Linked DNA regions of Labrenzia sp. PHM005. Each later gene encodes a partner of the first gene's protein in a complex. Links are inferred from orthologs where the notes say so. Each region holds a gene or a part of one and is shown in the gene's direction. Other genes may lie near its edges.

The links.
Region 2: the proteins of trxA (region 1) and trxB are in contact, whole or in part, in a crystal structure (PDB 1F6M), measured with the Escherichia coli proteins. The link is inferred for Labrenzia sp. PHM005 from one-to-one orthologs.

Annotation. Positions count from the first base shown.
Region 1 is NZ_CP041191.1:285,055-292,319, reverse strand. The notes cover bases 2,185-4,888. They hold trxA (thioredoxin), read left to right. Parts: upstream 2,185-3,228; coding sequence 3,229-3,549; downstream 3,550-4,888. Other genes in these bases: FJ695_RS01515 (trimeric intracellular cation channel family protein), read left to right, coding at 4,415-4,888; grpE (nucleotide exchange factor GrpE), read left to right, coding at 3,701-4,336; addA (double-strand break repair helicase AddA), read left to right, coding at 2,185-3,143. In the rest of the region: more of addA, read left to right, coding at 1-2,184; more of FJ695_RS01515, read left to right, coding at 4,889-5,026; FJ695_RS01510 (LysR family transcriptional regulator), read right to left, coding at 5,034-5,921; FJ695_RS01505 (short chain dehydrogenase), read left to right, coding at 6,022-6,618; FJ695_RS01500 (VOC family protein), read left to right, coding at 6,836-7,174. UniProt on the Escherichia coli protein: Participates in various redox reactions through the reversible oxidation of its active center dithiol to a disulfide and catalyzes dithiol-disulfide exchange reactions.
Region 2 is NZ_CP041191.1:2,666,994-2,674,306, reverse strand. Bases 1,426-4,177 are described here. They hold trxB (thioredoxin-disulfide reductase), read left to right. Parts: upstream 1,426-2,193; coding sequence 2,194-3,162; downstream 3,163-4,177. Other genes in these bases: FJ695_RS12010 (LysR family transcriptional regulator), read left to right, coding at 3,198-4,094; FJ695_RS12020 (mitochondrial fission ELM1 family protein), read left to right, coding at 1,426-2,184. In the rest of the region: FJ695_RS12030 (hypothetical protein), read left to right, coding at 1-460; FJ695_RS12025 (Lrp/AsnC family transcriptional regulator), read right to left, coding at 474-944; more of FJ695_RS12020, read left to right, coding at 1,144-1,425; FJ695_RS12005 (EAL domain-containing protein), read right to left, coding at 4,561-7,242.

The DNA of each region.
Region 1 (7,265 bases):
CCATCCATGGTTTTTGTGAAGCGCTGCTGCATCAGTTTCCGCTGGAGGCCAATGTCGCCGGCCACTTCAATGTGCTCGATGACCGCATTGCTGCCGAGTTGATGGCCGAAGCGCGTGCGAGTGTCTTGTATAAGGCCGAAATGGAGCCGGAAAGCCTCTTCGGTGCAGCGCTTGCCTCTGTCATTGATCTGATGAGTGATGGCGGGGCGCAGAAGGCACTTGATGAACTGATTCAGAATCGGGATGCGTTTCGCCGCTGGACGGTGGATGCCGGCGGTCTGGAACCTGCTCTTGCCGAGCTCGCGGAGGACCTCGACGTTGATCCCAAACTTCAGATCTCTGAATTCGATCATCGCTTCCGCTCCGAATGCCCAATCGATCTGAACATCTGCTTGAGTTACGCCGAAGCACTGAACACCGGCACCAAGACCGATCAGGGCAGGGCGGATGCGCTGGTGGCCGCAAACCGGCAAACTGATCCGGATGTTTTCCGGGAGGCCTGGCTACCGGTGTTCCTGACCGGAAAATTAGAGCCGCGCAAATCGCTGGCGACCAAGAAAGTGGCTGAAGCCTTCCCCGAGATGGTTGAGGCGTTGATTGCCGAACAGGGCCGTCTGCTGGATCTTCTGGACGGCCGCCGCAAGGTGCTGACTTATGAAGGAACGGCTTCGCTTCTAAGGCTCGCCGACGCCGTCATCACCTATTACGAGCGGGCCAAGACGGCCAAGGGTTATCTCGATTTTGAAGACCTGGTGGTCAAAACAGCAACACTGCTGGCCAAGTCCGATGCCGCACAATGGGTGCAGTATAAACTTGATCAGGGGCTCGACCATATCCTTGTTGATGAGGCGCAGGATACCAGCCCGCGCCAATGGGAAGTGGTCAACGCGCTGGCCTCCGAGTTCTTCGTCGGCGACAGCGGACGGGAGAAAGTGCGCACTCTCTTTGCCGTCGGCGACGAAAAACAGTCGATCTATTCATTCCAGGGCGCGGTTCCGGCCTATTTCGATGCCATGCGGCGGGCGTTTTCCGGTCAGGCAGAACGGGCGGAACAGGAATTCCATTCGGTCAACCTGCAGCTTTCTTTTCGCTCCACGCCGGATGTTCTTGGTGCGGTTGATGAGGTCTTCAAAGACGAGAACGCCTATCAAGGGCTGTCTCAGGAGGGTGTGGCGCCGGTGCACGAGGCCATCCGCCGGGATCCGGGCATTGTCGACATTTGGCCACTGGAAGCTGAAGCCGAGATAACCGAGCCGGACGATTGGCGGTTACCGGTGGATCATGTCGGCTCCGGCAGTCCGATGTTGAAGGTTGCCAAGCGGATCGCGTCAACCATCGCCGGATGGATGCGCGACGGAACGGCTGATCCAGGTGATGTGATGATCCTCGTGCGCAAGCGCGGGCCTTTTGTGGAAGCGCTGAACCGGGAGCTGAAAAACCTCAGCATTCCGGCGGCTGGCTCGGATCGTCTCATCCTGACCGATCACATCGCCGTTCAGGATCTTGCCGCACTCGGCCGCTTTTTGTTGCTGCCGGAGGACGATCTGTCCCTTGCCGCGGTCCTAAAAAGCCCGTTGTTCGATCTGGACGATACGGATCTTTTGGAAGTTGCCCGCGAAACGGATGAGACAATCCGGCCGGGCACACTGTGGCAGATGCTGGTCAAACGGTCAGAGACGTCACCGAAGTGGCAAACCGTGCGCAGTCAGCTGGAAGACTGGCGCGCCCGGGCCGACTTTGTGCCGCCTTATGAGTTTTATGCCCGGCTACTGGGCGCTGATGGCGGACGGCAGGCATTTCGGCGCAGACTTGGCGTCGAGGTCGACGACGTGCTGGATGAATTTCTTGCGCTGACCATTGCCTACGAACAAGCTGGGACACCGGGACTGGAAGCGTTCCTTGCCTGGATGGCAGCGGCGCCAACAGAAATCAAACGCGAGCTGACCAACACCAAGGGCATGGTCCGGATCATGACCGTGCATGGGTCAAAAGGCCTGGAGGCGCGGATTGTTATATTGGTGGACCCCGGGGCCGCGCCGGTCAGCGCGATCCACGATCCAGCGTTTTTGCCACGTCCCCGACTTGAAAATGATCTGCTGCCGCCAGCCCTTGTCTGGCTGCCGCCAAGAACTGGGCGGATCGCCTGGCACGATGAGGCGGTCGATACGCTCCGGCAGGGACAGGAAGAAGAATACCGGCGCCTCCTTTATGTCGCACTGACACGGGCCGAAGACCGGTTGGTTGTCTGCGGCTGGGAGCCGAAACGTGGGGCGCATGAAAGCTGCTGGTATTCTCTTGTTTCCAGTGCCTTGAAACCGCAAGCCCGTGAGTTGACGAATGCAGCGGGCGAAGTCGCCGGATGGCGTTGGCAAAAGGATCCTGACAGCCCCGGTGCGCCCCAAGGGCGCGGAGCACACGGCACTGAAAACAATGACGTTTCAGACGTGGTTCTGGACTTGCCGGATTGGGCGCATCAGCCGGTCAAACCTGTGCCAAAGAAGACCCGCCTCCAGCCCTCACGGGCCTTTGAGGCGATGGAAGACAAAGAAGGTGTTGAACCTGTAACGGCACTTGCTCGGCTTTCTGCCGGGCGCCAGCCAGACTCCTGGCCGCTGGAGCGTGGCCGTTTGGTGCACCGTCTCCTGGAGCTGTTGCCTAATCTGCCGGATGGTGAGCGCATGACAGCCGCCAGAAAGTTCTTGGATCAGTCCCTCAAACCAGAATTTATCTCGTTCAAGGAACCGTTGCTGACGGAGCTGAAGGAGGTACTGGAAAATCCGGCGTTCGTTTCTGTGTTTTCACAGAACGCGCGGTCAGAAGTGTCATTGACGGGAACGATTCGCGCGCATGACGGCACCGAAGTCGAAGTTTGGGGCCAAATCGACCGGCTGATTGTGGATGAAAACGAAGTTGTGATTGTGGATTACAAGACCAACCTCCGTCCGCCGGAGAATGCAGCTGAAATCCCATTGGAGTACCGCGCGCAGCTTAGTGTTTACAGGCAGTTGCTGAAACAGATTTATCCAGAAAAGCGCATCTGCGCGTATTTGCTTTGGACCTCCGCACCGAGCTTGATGGAGATTCCGGAAAATCTGCTTGAGGAAACATTCGCAGGTTTGTCACCTGATGGTCGATCCGCTTGACGCAGGCGCTCCGGCTACCTACGTTCCTCCCAACTGGCATACCTTTATTGGGTATGTGTGAAGCAACCAACCACGAGATGTTGTAATGGCTACCACCCAAGTCACCGATGCTTCCTTCGAAGCTGATGTTCTGAACTCCGATGAGCCTGTTGTTGTCGACTTCTGGGCTGAGTGGTGCGGTCCATGTAAAATGATCGCCCCGGCTCTGGAAGAAATCTCCGAAGAGATGAACGGCCAGGTGAAAATCACCAAGCTGAATATCGATGAGAACCAGGACATGGCCATGAAATATGGCGTTCGCTCTATCCCTATGCTGATCCTCTTTAAAGGTGGTGAGCCGATGGCAACTCAGGTGGGCGCAGCGCCGAAAGGCAAGCTCTCTGATTGGATCAAAAGCGCCCTTTAAGGCCGAAGACGCGATTGCCGCTGAGCGCAGTAGGCGAAGAAAATGCGGAACCGGCGGATTTGCGTGATGCGATCCGCCGGTTCCTCTTTGAATTCGCTCCGCTCGCACGTATAAGCATCCGCAAGAAGTGTCTCAGTCAGACGGAACACCCATGAGCGACGAAAACAAATCCCCGGAAGACCAGCCGGAAGTACAGACTGCGGAACCGGAAGGCGCCAATGGCGCTGGTGCGGCTCCAGAAGAAAATGCGGTTGATCCGGTAGAGGCCCTGATGGCCGAAAACGCAGACCTGAAGGACCGGGCGCTGCGCACTATGGCGGAAATGGAAAACCTGCGCCGCCGGACAGAAAAAGAAGTCAAAGATGCTCGCCAATATGCTGTCTCCAGCTTTGCGCGGGACATGCTGACGGTTTCCGACAATCTCCGCCGGGCTCTGGAAGCCCTTCCGGAAGACGATCGAAAAAACGCCGATGCGGGGATTGCCGCATTGATTGATGGCGTGGAGATGATTGAACGCGATCTCTTGAAACAGCTTGAGAAGAACGGCGTCAGCAAGCTGGACCCGGAAGGCAGCAAGTTCGACCCGAACTTCCATCAGGCCATGTTTGAAGTGCCCAACACTGAGGTTCCGAACAACACAGTTGTTCAGGTCGTACAAGCTGGCTACGTCATTGGCGAGCGGGTTCTGCGTCCGGCCATGGTCGGCGTCTCCAAGGGCGGCCCGAAAGAAGCTCCAAAACCCGATGCTCCGGCAGATGCGGGCCAGACGGTCGACAAGAGCGCTTAATTGCTTCTTGTACTGGATTGAATTGAGCCGCCCTTCCGGAAATGAGGGGCGGTTCTTTGTTTGGAAAAGGCTCTATCCATGTTGCTGCAGCTGCTGGACTACCTCGGTGTTGCTGTTTTTGCAGTCACCGGCGGAATTATGGCATCCCGCAAGCAGCTGGATATTATTGCTTTTTTGTTTTTTGCAACACTGACCGGGATTGGCGGGGGCACCCTTCGTGATTTGCTTCTGGGCGTGCCAGTCTTTTGGGTGGTCAACGAAACATACCTCGTTGTCTGTCTGATCGTCAGCGTGCTGGTCTGGTTCTTCGCCAACAAGATCGAAAAACTCAGCAAACCACTGCGCTGGGCAGATGCAGTCGGGATTTCGGCCTATTCCGTGATGGGTGCGGCCAAGGCGATCAGCGTGGGGGATGCGGTGCTGGTTGCCGTCTTAATGGGCGTGGCGACAGCAACATTTGGCGGCGTGTTGCGGGATACCATCGCCGGAGAGCCGTCTTCGATCGTCAAATCGGAGATCTATGTCAGCGCAGCGTTTGCTGGCGCCGGGAGTTATGTCCTTTTGACGGTAGTCGGTGTTGTGCCCTGGGCGGCCGCAGTTCTCGCCGGAGGCATAGCCTTTGTTCTAAGGGGCGGTGCGATCCATTTTGGCTGGACTTTGCCCGGTTATGGGCAGAGCAAAGCTCAATAATTCCGCTTCAGTCGTTGTCATTTTGTTGAAGGCTGGCGGCCTGAACATCAAAGAAGTTCCAGATGTGCTGACCGACCGGCCCCAAAGACTGATTGGCGCGTTTTGACAGGCATATTGGCAGTACAACCTCGCCAAGCGTGGGCAGAACCACTAGGCGGTCACTGTTGATCTCCTCTTCAACCATATGCCGGGGAACCCGCCCCCACCCTAATCCGGAACAAATGAGATCTTTTTTTGCGCTTAGGTCTGTGACGTACCACTTCTGCGCTTCGTCGAGCAGTCCGGCATCAGGGGATTTGTCGTCTGAGGATTTGACGACCACTTGAGGGTGACGGATCAGATCAGTGCGGGTGATGGCATCGGGCTGCTCGTTGATCAATTCCCGCGAAATCAACAACGGCACGTCGATCGTATCGATTGGTTTGTAATCAAGCGACGCATTGCGGACCGGTGCCGCAAACACGGCAACATCCACCTTTTCAGCCAGCAGCATGCGCTCGCCTGAGGCGACTTCAAATTCCAGATGAATGCTTGTTGCCGGGAAATTGGAACGCAGCGATTTCAGCAGGCCTGTGAGCTGTTTGGTTGGGAAAATGCTGCTAACACCGAGCGCCAATTCAGTTTCAGTTTCTCCCTTCAACTCTTCTACAAATGCATCAAAGGCCTGTGCTTGCCCCAAAAGGATGCGAATGCGGGAGAGAAGAATTCGGCCTTCCGGGGTCAACTCGGGGCGGTATTTGGAGCGGTCGAAGATCTGGATCTGATAAAAGTCCTCTACTTGCTTGACCGAATAGGAAACCGCAGAACGCGCCTTGTTCAGCTTTTCACTGGCCAACTGGAAACTGCCTGTTTCGCAAATGGTGTCGATGACATCGAGATGATCGAGGTTCGGCATGGTCTAAAAATATGACCGTATTGATCAAAAAGCTATGCTTTTTCCTGACCGAAATGAAGGATACGTCAGTTCAACACACTGATTTTGATAGGAGTTGAACATGAAAACTGTAGTTATTGGTGGTACCGGCTTGGTTGGCACCGAAATTGTTAAATTGCTGGGCCAGGATCATGACGTCATTGCCGTTGGCAGAACCAGTGGCGATCTACAAGTTGATATCGAAAGCAAAGACTCGATCAAAGCGCTGTTTGAGAAAGTGGGACCAGTCGACGCCATTGTTGTCGCGGCGGGTGACGGCGTAATGGGGCGTTTTGATGATGAAAGCGATCATGCCTACGACCTGGCGCTAAAAAGCAAGGTCATGGGCCAGGTAAACGTGGTCCGGGTTGGGCACAAATATCTGAAAACCGGCGGCTCGATTACCTTGACCTCGGGTTCGGTTGCCAAAAATCCGATGCCCAACACGGCTGCTATTGCAGCTGGGGTCGGGGCTATTGATGCCTTTGTTGCAACGGTTGCTCTCGAGTTGGAGGAAGAAAAGCGGATAAACGCGATCAGCTTGTCTCTTGTCAAAGAATCGGCTGAGAAGTTTGGAATGGACAGCAGCGGTTGCGTTCCAGCGTCCGATGTGTCCAAGCACTACCAGGACTGCATTACCGGATCTTTCAGCGGCCAGGTTCGGCCGGTGAAGAACTGATCCTTTCCCAGCAATTTCAACTTTTGTCCAACCCGGGGTTCAACGGGTTGGACGGGCTGCATGTGCCCGTCACGGGTTGTATTTACATACATTCGGACCGCATACTCTGAGCTTAATGAGTGCCTTTTTCTCATTAATTCAAACAGAAACTCCGGAAACAGCAAATGTGGAAGGGAATGTTATGTGGGAACACGGGTATTTTTGGTGGAATGAATTGATGACGAGGGACGTCGAAAAGGCCAAGGAATTCTACGGCAAGTCGCTCGGTTGGACATTTGCGGAGATGCCGATGGAAGGCGGCGGGACCTACTTAATCGCCAATCCAGGTGAAAAACCGGCGTGTGGACTTTTTGAAATGAATGGGCCGGATTATGAAGGCCTCCGGGATCATTGGTTTTCATATATTGCCGTCGACAACATTGATGACCGTCTTGCTCTGGCAAAGGAAAACGGCGGCGAAATTGTCCGTCCGCCGTTTGATGTCCCAGGTATTGGCCGGATCGCCTTGTTAAAGGATTCGAGCGGCGCTGCGCAGGGCTGGATGACACCGGCTTAGGAAAATAGTCTAGATTACGAAAAAGCCGGTTCCTTAGGAACCGGCTTTTAAAACACTTAAAAAACAAGCCCGTACGTCAAAGACACGAAAA
Region 2 (7,313 bases), 2.4 Mb from region 1 along the record:
GGCCATCCCTTTGTGGGCCTACCGGTATTACCTATCTTTCCGATTGGAACCCCGTGAGCGCGATGCCTTTAAGCGCCTGCTTCAGCGGGCCGATGAAAAGGCACTTGTATTTGCCATCAAGCTGTTTGGTTTCCTTGTCGCCTTGAGTGCCAGCGTCTTGGCTTTGATCGCCCTGCTCGGGTATATCAAATACGGCAATTCACAAATTGGCAGCTACCGGGAAGTTGTTCGAAACCGGATCTATTCCGGCGTCGATACGGTCGATAATGCCCTCGACACGTTCCACTATGATCAATGGCTGCCCATAGCGATCCTGATCACCTGCGCCCTGCTCACCATCAGCTTCACGCTCGTGGGAACCGCACTCCGGGACATTTCGCTCTTGCGCCGCCTGCATTCACGCCTGAAAAAGATTGGTAAGGGGAACAAGACTGCCCCCGAAAATCCACAGAACGCTTAAACAATCAGAAATATCAGCCGTCGATCGGAACGACAGGCTCGTCTTTGGTCCGGCGGATCGTCAAAGCTGTGCGCACGCTATCGACGTTGGGCGCGGCCGTCAGCTCCCGGATGACAAAGTTCTGAAACGTCTGCAGATCAGGCGAGACGCATTTCAATAGAAAATCAACCTCGCCCGACAGCATGTAGCTCTCGCGGACGAGCGGCCATTTTTCCACCGTCTGCTCAAAGGCAAGCAAATCTGCTTCAGTCTGACTATGAAGTCCGACCATTGCAAAGGCGGTGACATCATAACCAAGCTGTTTCTCGTCAAGGAGCGTCCGGTAGCCCTGGATCAACCCTGCTTCTTCAAGGGCCCGGACCCGCCGAAGACAGGGCGGCGCAGATATACCGACCCGGCGTGCCAACTCAACGTTGGTCATCCGGCCATCATCTTGCAATTCCTTTAGGATCTGCCAGTCAATGGCATCAAGGCGCGCTTTCACACCGCTCTCCTTTGGATATTATATCGAGGTGCCGCCATACAGGGCCGGTGAAGGCTAAGCATGAGGTTCCGGAGGACTTGAGATTCATACACAAACGTGTTTCTTCGGTGCCGAGTTATGACTTTTTGCGCGTTTGTGCAAGACTATAACAAAATTGCGCACAATCTTGAAAGATTCCGACCGGGACACCTTGCAATTTATGCTGAGATCGATGGCATCGCCCAGCACCATTTGGATACTGTCAGATGGCAAGGCGGGCGACGTGGCTCAATGTGTCGGAGTCGCCGAAGCACTCCACCTGCCCTATGAAATGCGAACCGTAGCACCTAAGCCGCCCTACTCCTGGTGGCTGCCCTATGGCCCGTTTCCTCCGAAAGATCGCGAAACGCATGCAGACAGCCCAATAGCGCCGCCCTACCCCGACATTGCCCTCGCCTCCGGACGCCGGGCTGCTGCCTATCTGAAGCGTGTCAAAAAAGCTTCCGGCGGCAAGACCTTCACGGTATTTTTAAAAGACCCCAGAACCGGTCCGGGAAGTGCCGACCTCATTTGGGTGCCGGAGCACGATAAACTGCGTGGCCTAAACGTTCTGGTCACCCCCACATCGCCACATAAGTTTTCGGCAAGCCGCCTGGCAGAATTGAAGTCCGAACCATTTCCGGAGATTGATTCCCCGCCAGCCCCTAAAGTTGCTGTTTTGCTCGGCGGGGACAGCCGTCACCACACCTTCACTGAATCTGACCAAAAGCGATTTATTGACGGTTTGAGACAGATGGCCACCGATGACCAGGCTCATTTCCTGATCACGGTTTCCCGGCGCACGCCTGCCGACTTAGCGAAGGCCGTCGAGGAGTTGGCAATCAGCGGCGGACACTATTTTTGGGCAGGGGACGGCCCCAATCCCTATGGCCACTTCCTTGCAAAAGCCGACGCCTTTGTTGCAACGGCCGATTCCACAAACATGATCGGCGAAGCAACCTCGACCGGACGGCCAATTCATGTGTTCCATCCAAGCGGTGGTCACGACAAAATCACCCGGTTTTTGGGGACTTTGGAACAGCTCGGCTGTGTTCACCCCTTTCCAGGACCGATGAAAACCACTACCTACGAGCCGATTGATGCTACGCCTGTGATCGCGGAACGGATTCTGGCAGACTACAGCGCGCTTCACCATGCCGGAACGCCCTCATCTGGGGAAGAACATCCAGCAGTCACGGTTGAGACAAGAAAAACGGATTAAACTACGCCCATGAGTACACAGCACAGCAAACTCTTGATCGTCGGCTCCGGCCCTGCTGGTTATACCGCTGCGATTTACGCAGCCCGCGCGATGATCGAGCCGACCCTAGTGTCCGGTATCCAGCCAGGCGGTCAGTTGACCATCACCACGGATGTTGAGAACTACCCCGGATTCGCTGATCCGGTGATGGGCCCTTGGCTCATGGAGCAAATGCAGAAGCAGGCTGAAAATGTCGGCACAAAGATGGTCTATGACACCATCATCAAGGCCGACCTCTCCGAACGCCCCTTCCGCCTGGAAGCAGACAGCGGCACGACGTTCACCGCTGATGCGCTCGTGATTGCCACCGGCGCACAGGCCCGCTGGCTCGGCCTTCCCTCTGAGCAGGACTATATGGGTGCTGGCGTCTCAGCCTGCGCCACCTGTGACGGGTTCTTCTACCGCAATAAGGAAGTTGTTGTTGTCGGTGGTGGCAATACAGCTGTTGAAGAGGCGCTTTACCTCGCCAACCTTGCGTCCAAAGTAACCTTGGTGCATCGCCGCGACAGCCTGCGCGCAGAGAAGATCCTGCAGGACCGTCTGTTTGCCCACGAGAAGATCGACATCATCTGGGATCACCAGGTCGACGAAATCCTTGGAGGCGGTGAACCGAAAGCCGTGACTGGTGTGCGGTTGAAGAACACGCAAACTGGCGACCATCAGGAAGTTTCCGCCGACGGCGTCTTCATCGCAATCGGCCACGCACCTTCTGTCGAGCTGTTCAAGGACCAGTTGACGCTAAAGTCTAACGGCTATCTGGAAACAGCTCCAGATTCCACGAAGACCTCCATTCCGGGTGTCTTTGCTGCAGGTGATGTCACCGATGACATCTACCGCCAGGCTGTGACCGCAGCCGGCATGGGCTGCATGGCAGCTTTGGAAGCTGAAAAGTTTCTTGCCAAGCAAGAAACTGCGAGCACGCAACAAGCTGCGGAATAGCACAGTAATCCCAGATGAATGGATAGGGGATTGTGATGGATTGGGACAAATTGCGTATCTTTCATGCGGCCGCTAAAGCGGGCAGCTTTACCCATGCGGGCGATACGCTTCACATGAGTCAATCCGCCGTCAGCCGCCAGGTCAGTGCGCTTGAGCATGATCTGGGGGTGCCCCTGTTCCACCGCCATGCCCGCGGGCTTTTGCTAACAGAGCAAGGCGAATTGCTCTACCGCACTGCCAGCGACGTGCTGATGAAGCTGGAAGCAGTGCAATCAAGCCTGACGGACAGCAAGGAAAAACCGTCCGGCACATTGCGTGTGACAACGACTGTTGGCCTCGGCTCAACCTGGCTTGCCACGCGCATCCGGAGTTTCATTGACATCTATCCGGATGTGAACCTGCAGCTGATCTTCGATGATGATGAGCTTGACCTCGGCATGCGTCAGGCAGATGTTGCAATCCGTTTGCGCCAGCCAACCCAGCCGGATCTGATCCAGCGCAAGCTGTTCACGGTGCATTTTCACGTCTTTGCATCACCGGATTATATCCAGCGGTTCGGCGCGCCCTCGACAATCGAAGAGATTGACGACCATCGCATCATCACTTTCGGTGAGCAGGCCCCCGCCTATCTGCGCTCAATGAACTGGCTGGTGACTGCTGGCCGCGCTGACGGTAGTCCCCGGAGGTCTGTGCTTCAGGTCAACAACATTATCGCCATCAAACGGGCGGTTCAGACCGGCGCGGGCATTGCCATGTTGCCGGACTACATCATCGACAGCGGGGCCAACTTGGTTCCCGTTCTTGCCGAGCAGGAAGACAAGGTGCCGTCTTTTGACACCTATTTCGTCTATCCCTCGGAACTGAAGAACACCGCCCGTGTCACCGCTTTCCGGGAATTCCTGCTGCAGAACGCTCAAAAATGGGTCTATTGATTCGAACAATCGGCGGTAAATGGCCGTCCGCATCAAAACATCTTACTTGGCTAGAATGAGAGATTTCGAGGCAGACCACCTGTCCACTTCGTCAGCATCCACCCCAAAACTCCGCAAAGAACACCGGATCTTTGCTGCAGCGCACACTATTTAATTCAGTACGGACACGCCGAAAGTACGGAAAAACAAGGGAAATTGGGAGCTCTGCGCAATTTGCATAGCAGATCTGCGCAACTGCCTCTTGTTTATGCAGCTTGTGCACTGCATATAAGCATCACTGTTGGTCACACGGGTGTCACGTCCTCCTCCCAGTGATACCCAGACCAGCTGTTCCCCTCTGGAAGGTGATTCCACTGATTACAGTGAATCAATTCAAACTGCCGGGTCTTTGACCCGGCATTTTTTTTGCCAAATTCAGGTATCCGTGTTTGGAACTAAAGCGCATCTCAATAAATTGCGACGCGCTCTAGACGCTGGCAGGCTGCGCCGCAGAACCTGCAGGAACAGCGGACCGAATGATCGGGACATCATCAATGGGAATCGGCTGTCCAATAAAATAGCCTTGCGCATAGTGGCACCCGCAATTGGACACAAAGTCCAATTGGCTGGCGTTCTCCACGCCTTCGGCCGTACAGGTCATATCAAGATTACGGGCAAGCGCTGCCAAGGTGCGCAAAATGGAAGCACTGCCTTCGCTGGTATCGACTTCAGAGACGAACCTGCGATCTATCTTCAGCTTGTTGAAAGGGAGATCCTGAAGGTATCCAAAAGAGGAAAAGCCAGTCCCAAAATCATCTAGAGCCAGGGTCAGGCCCGCATTCCGCAGTTTGCGTAAATCCTCGTGTGCACCCGAGCCCGCTGACATCACGACACTTTCTGTCACCTCGAGTTCAAGCCTGTGCGGGGGTATCCCATACGCCTGCAAGCCATTAGTGACTTTCTCCACGAATTGCCCATTGCCTAACTGGAGAACAGACACATTGACACACGCGTAAAGGCCGTCCGGCCAACTCGAAAGCGCCTTCAAGGCCTCTGTCAGAACGAAGTCCCCGACTTCGGATATCAAACCAATTTCTTCAGCCAACGGAATGAAGTTCGATGGCGGCAAGTAATGTGCGTCATCCTTATTCCAGCGCACAAGCGCTTCAAAATGGTCTACGGATTTGTTTTCGAGGTTCAAAATCGGCTGACAATAGACATCTAAACCCCTGTCCCGCACTACCTGAATGAGTGCACTTTTGGTCTGCCGCCGCTCTGCTTCTTCCCGAGCAATTTCCAAGTTATAAAAACGGTACGTGGATGTTTTTTCGGCTTTGGCTTTGTACAGCGCCAAATCTGCGCGCGACAGAATTTGTTCAGATTCGGTGTAACCGGGCAGGATTGTCGCAATCCCGACACATAGACCGCTGTTGATCACCAAACCGCCAAGATCGACGGGCGCTGCAAACTGAGTGCAAAGGCTTTTGGCAATGTGGTGTACGTCCGCTTCACTCGTTGAAGTCATAATCAGCGCAAATTCATCTCCTCCAAGCCGCGCTGCATGATCTCCTCCAGAAGCAATAGCCCTGAGAACCTCGCCTACATGTTTAAGCAAACGGTCTCCGACAATATGCCCGAAACTGTCATTCACCGCTTTGAAGTCGTTCAGATCGATGAGCAACAAAAACTGATCGTCAACGTCCTCCCTGTGCGCTTTTGCTAACGCCGTGTCTAGGGCGTTTTTAAAAGACAAGCGGTTCGCCAGTTCCGTCAGAGTGTCAGTTTCCGCTGCTTTTTTGACACGTTGGTCCGCGATCGCCTTTTCAGTCACATCTTCATAAGTTTCCACCCAACCTCCGTTGGGCATTGGTGCGGCTGAAAATGACAAAATCCGGCCACTGACCAAATGAATGAGGGACCGCACATGAGTTTCAGGCCAATCCTTGCCTGGCGAACTTAGGTTCGTCCCATTGTGAAAGTCCGAGATGACCGCACCGGCGCGGTAGCTGTTGTAATCTTCACTTGAAACGCCTGGTACAAGCCGATCCTTGGATAAACCCGTAATTTCTGGAACCTTTGTATTGCAGAAGCGAAGGTTGCCATCGGCATCAAAAGCACTGACACCCTGAACCACAGATGCCAGTGTCACTTCGAGTTCCTCTGACCGAAGGCGGGCTTCTTGTTCTTGCTCAGCTAGTTTTTTTGCGAGAGTTTTCTCTTCCGTTACATCCCAATTAACACCAACCGCTTCAACGACCTTACCGTCGTCATCTTCTACAAAATCGCAGTGGGCGGTAATCCACCGGATAGTTCCATCGCGCAATATGATCCTGAATTCTGTGGCAAACGGCGATTTATGCTCATATGCGGTAACAAATGCCTCTCGCGCAGCACCTAAATCCCTTGGATGAACAGTTTTTTCCCAATCATTAAACTCACCATGGAACGTCGCTGGATCGACATCAAACAATTTGAACATGGCCTCATCCCAGATCAGCCGGTTGGCATCCATGTCAAATCGCCAAATAGCTATTCCTGCTGAAGACCGCGCGAGATCTGCTAACCGCATCGTCGTCTTGAGTTCCGAGTGCTCTTTCGCAAATCGGCGTGCTTCCCCGACCATTGTCCCCAGGATTACGACACCGGCAATATTGCCAAGGAGTAGGAGATACCAGGCATTTTGAAGGACTGAGAACCCGACTTCGATCCCCTGATCGATAAAAAAACAGGGCAGAATGACAATCGTACCAAGAACAGCCATTGCCAATAAACGTAAGGGGCTGGGACCTGTTTTCCGGTAAGCGCAATATGATCCGCACCAAGTCCCAAAAAACATGTAAACAAATGGGCTTAGTGCCCCACCTATTACAAATGGCCCTCCCACCCAAATGCGCGCGGCACTCGCAATTCCGGCAGAAATCAGACCGCCGACCGGACCAAGGAAATAGCCTGCCAGGATCGCGGGACCGCCGCGCGTGTCAAACGTAGACCCATCGGAGATATGCACCGGCATTAACACCACCAGCGCCGACAAGGCACCGAAGAGGATGCCAAGAGAGGCGATGCCCAGAGGCCGGTTTTTCTGGAGAGTTTCGCGGCGCGCAAAGAAATAGTAGGCGAGAGCACCAAAAGAAAGCGCGCCAACATTTGCAATCCAGTCGACAATCATTCACTTCTCCTGCACGCTCACAAGCACGCTTTGAAAAGAAGAGTATTATCGAAATTCTATTTTGGAAAATG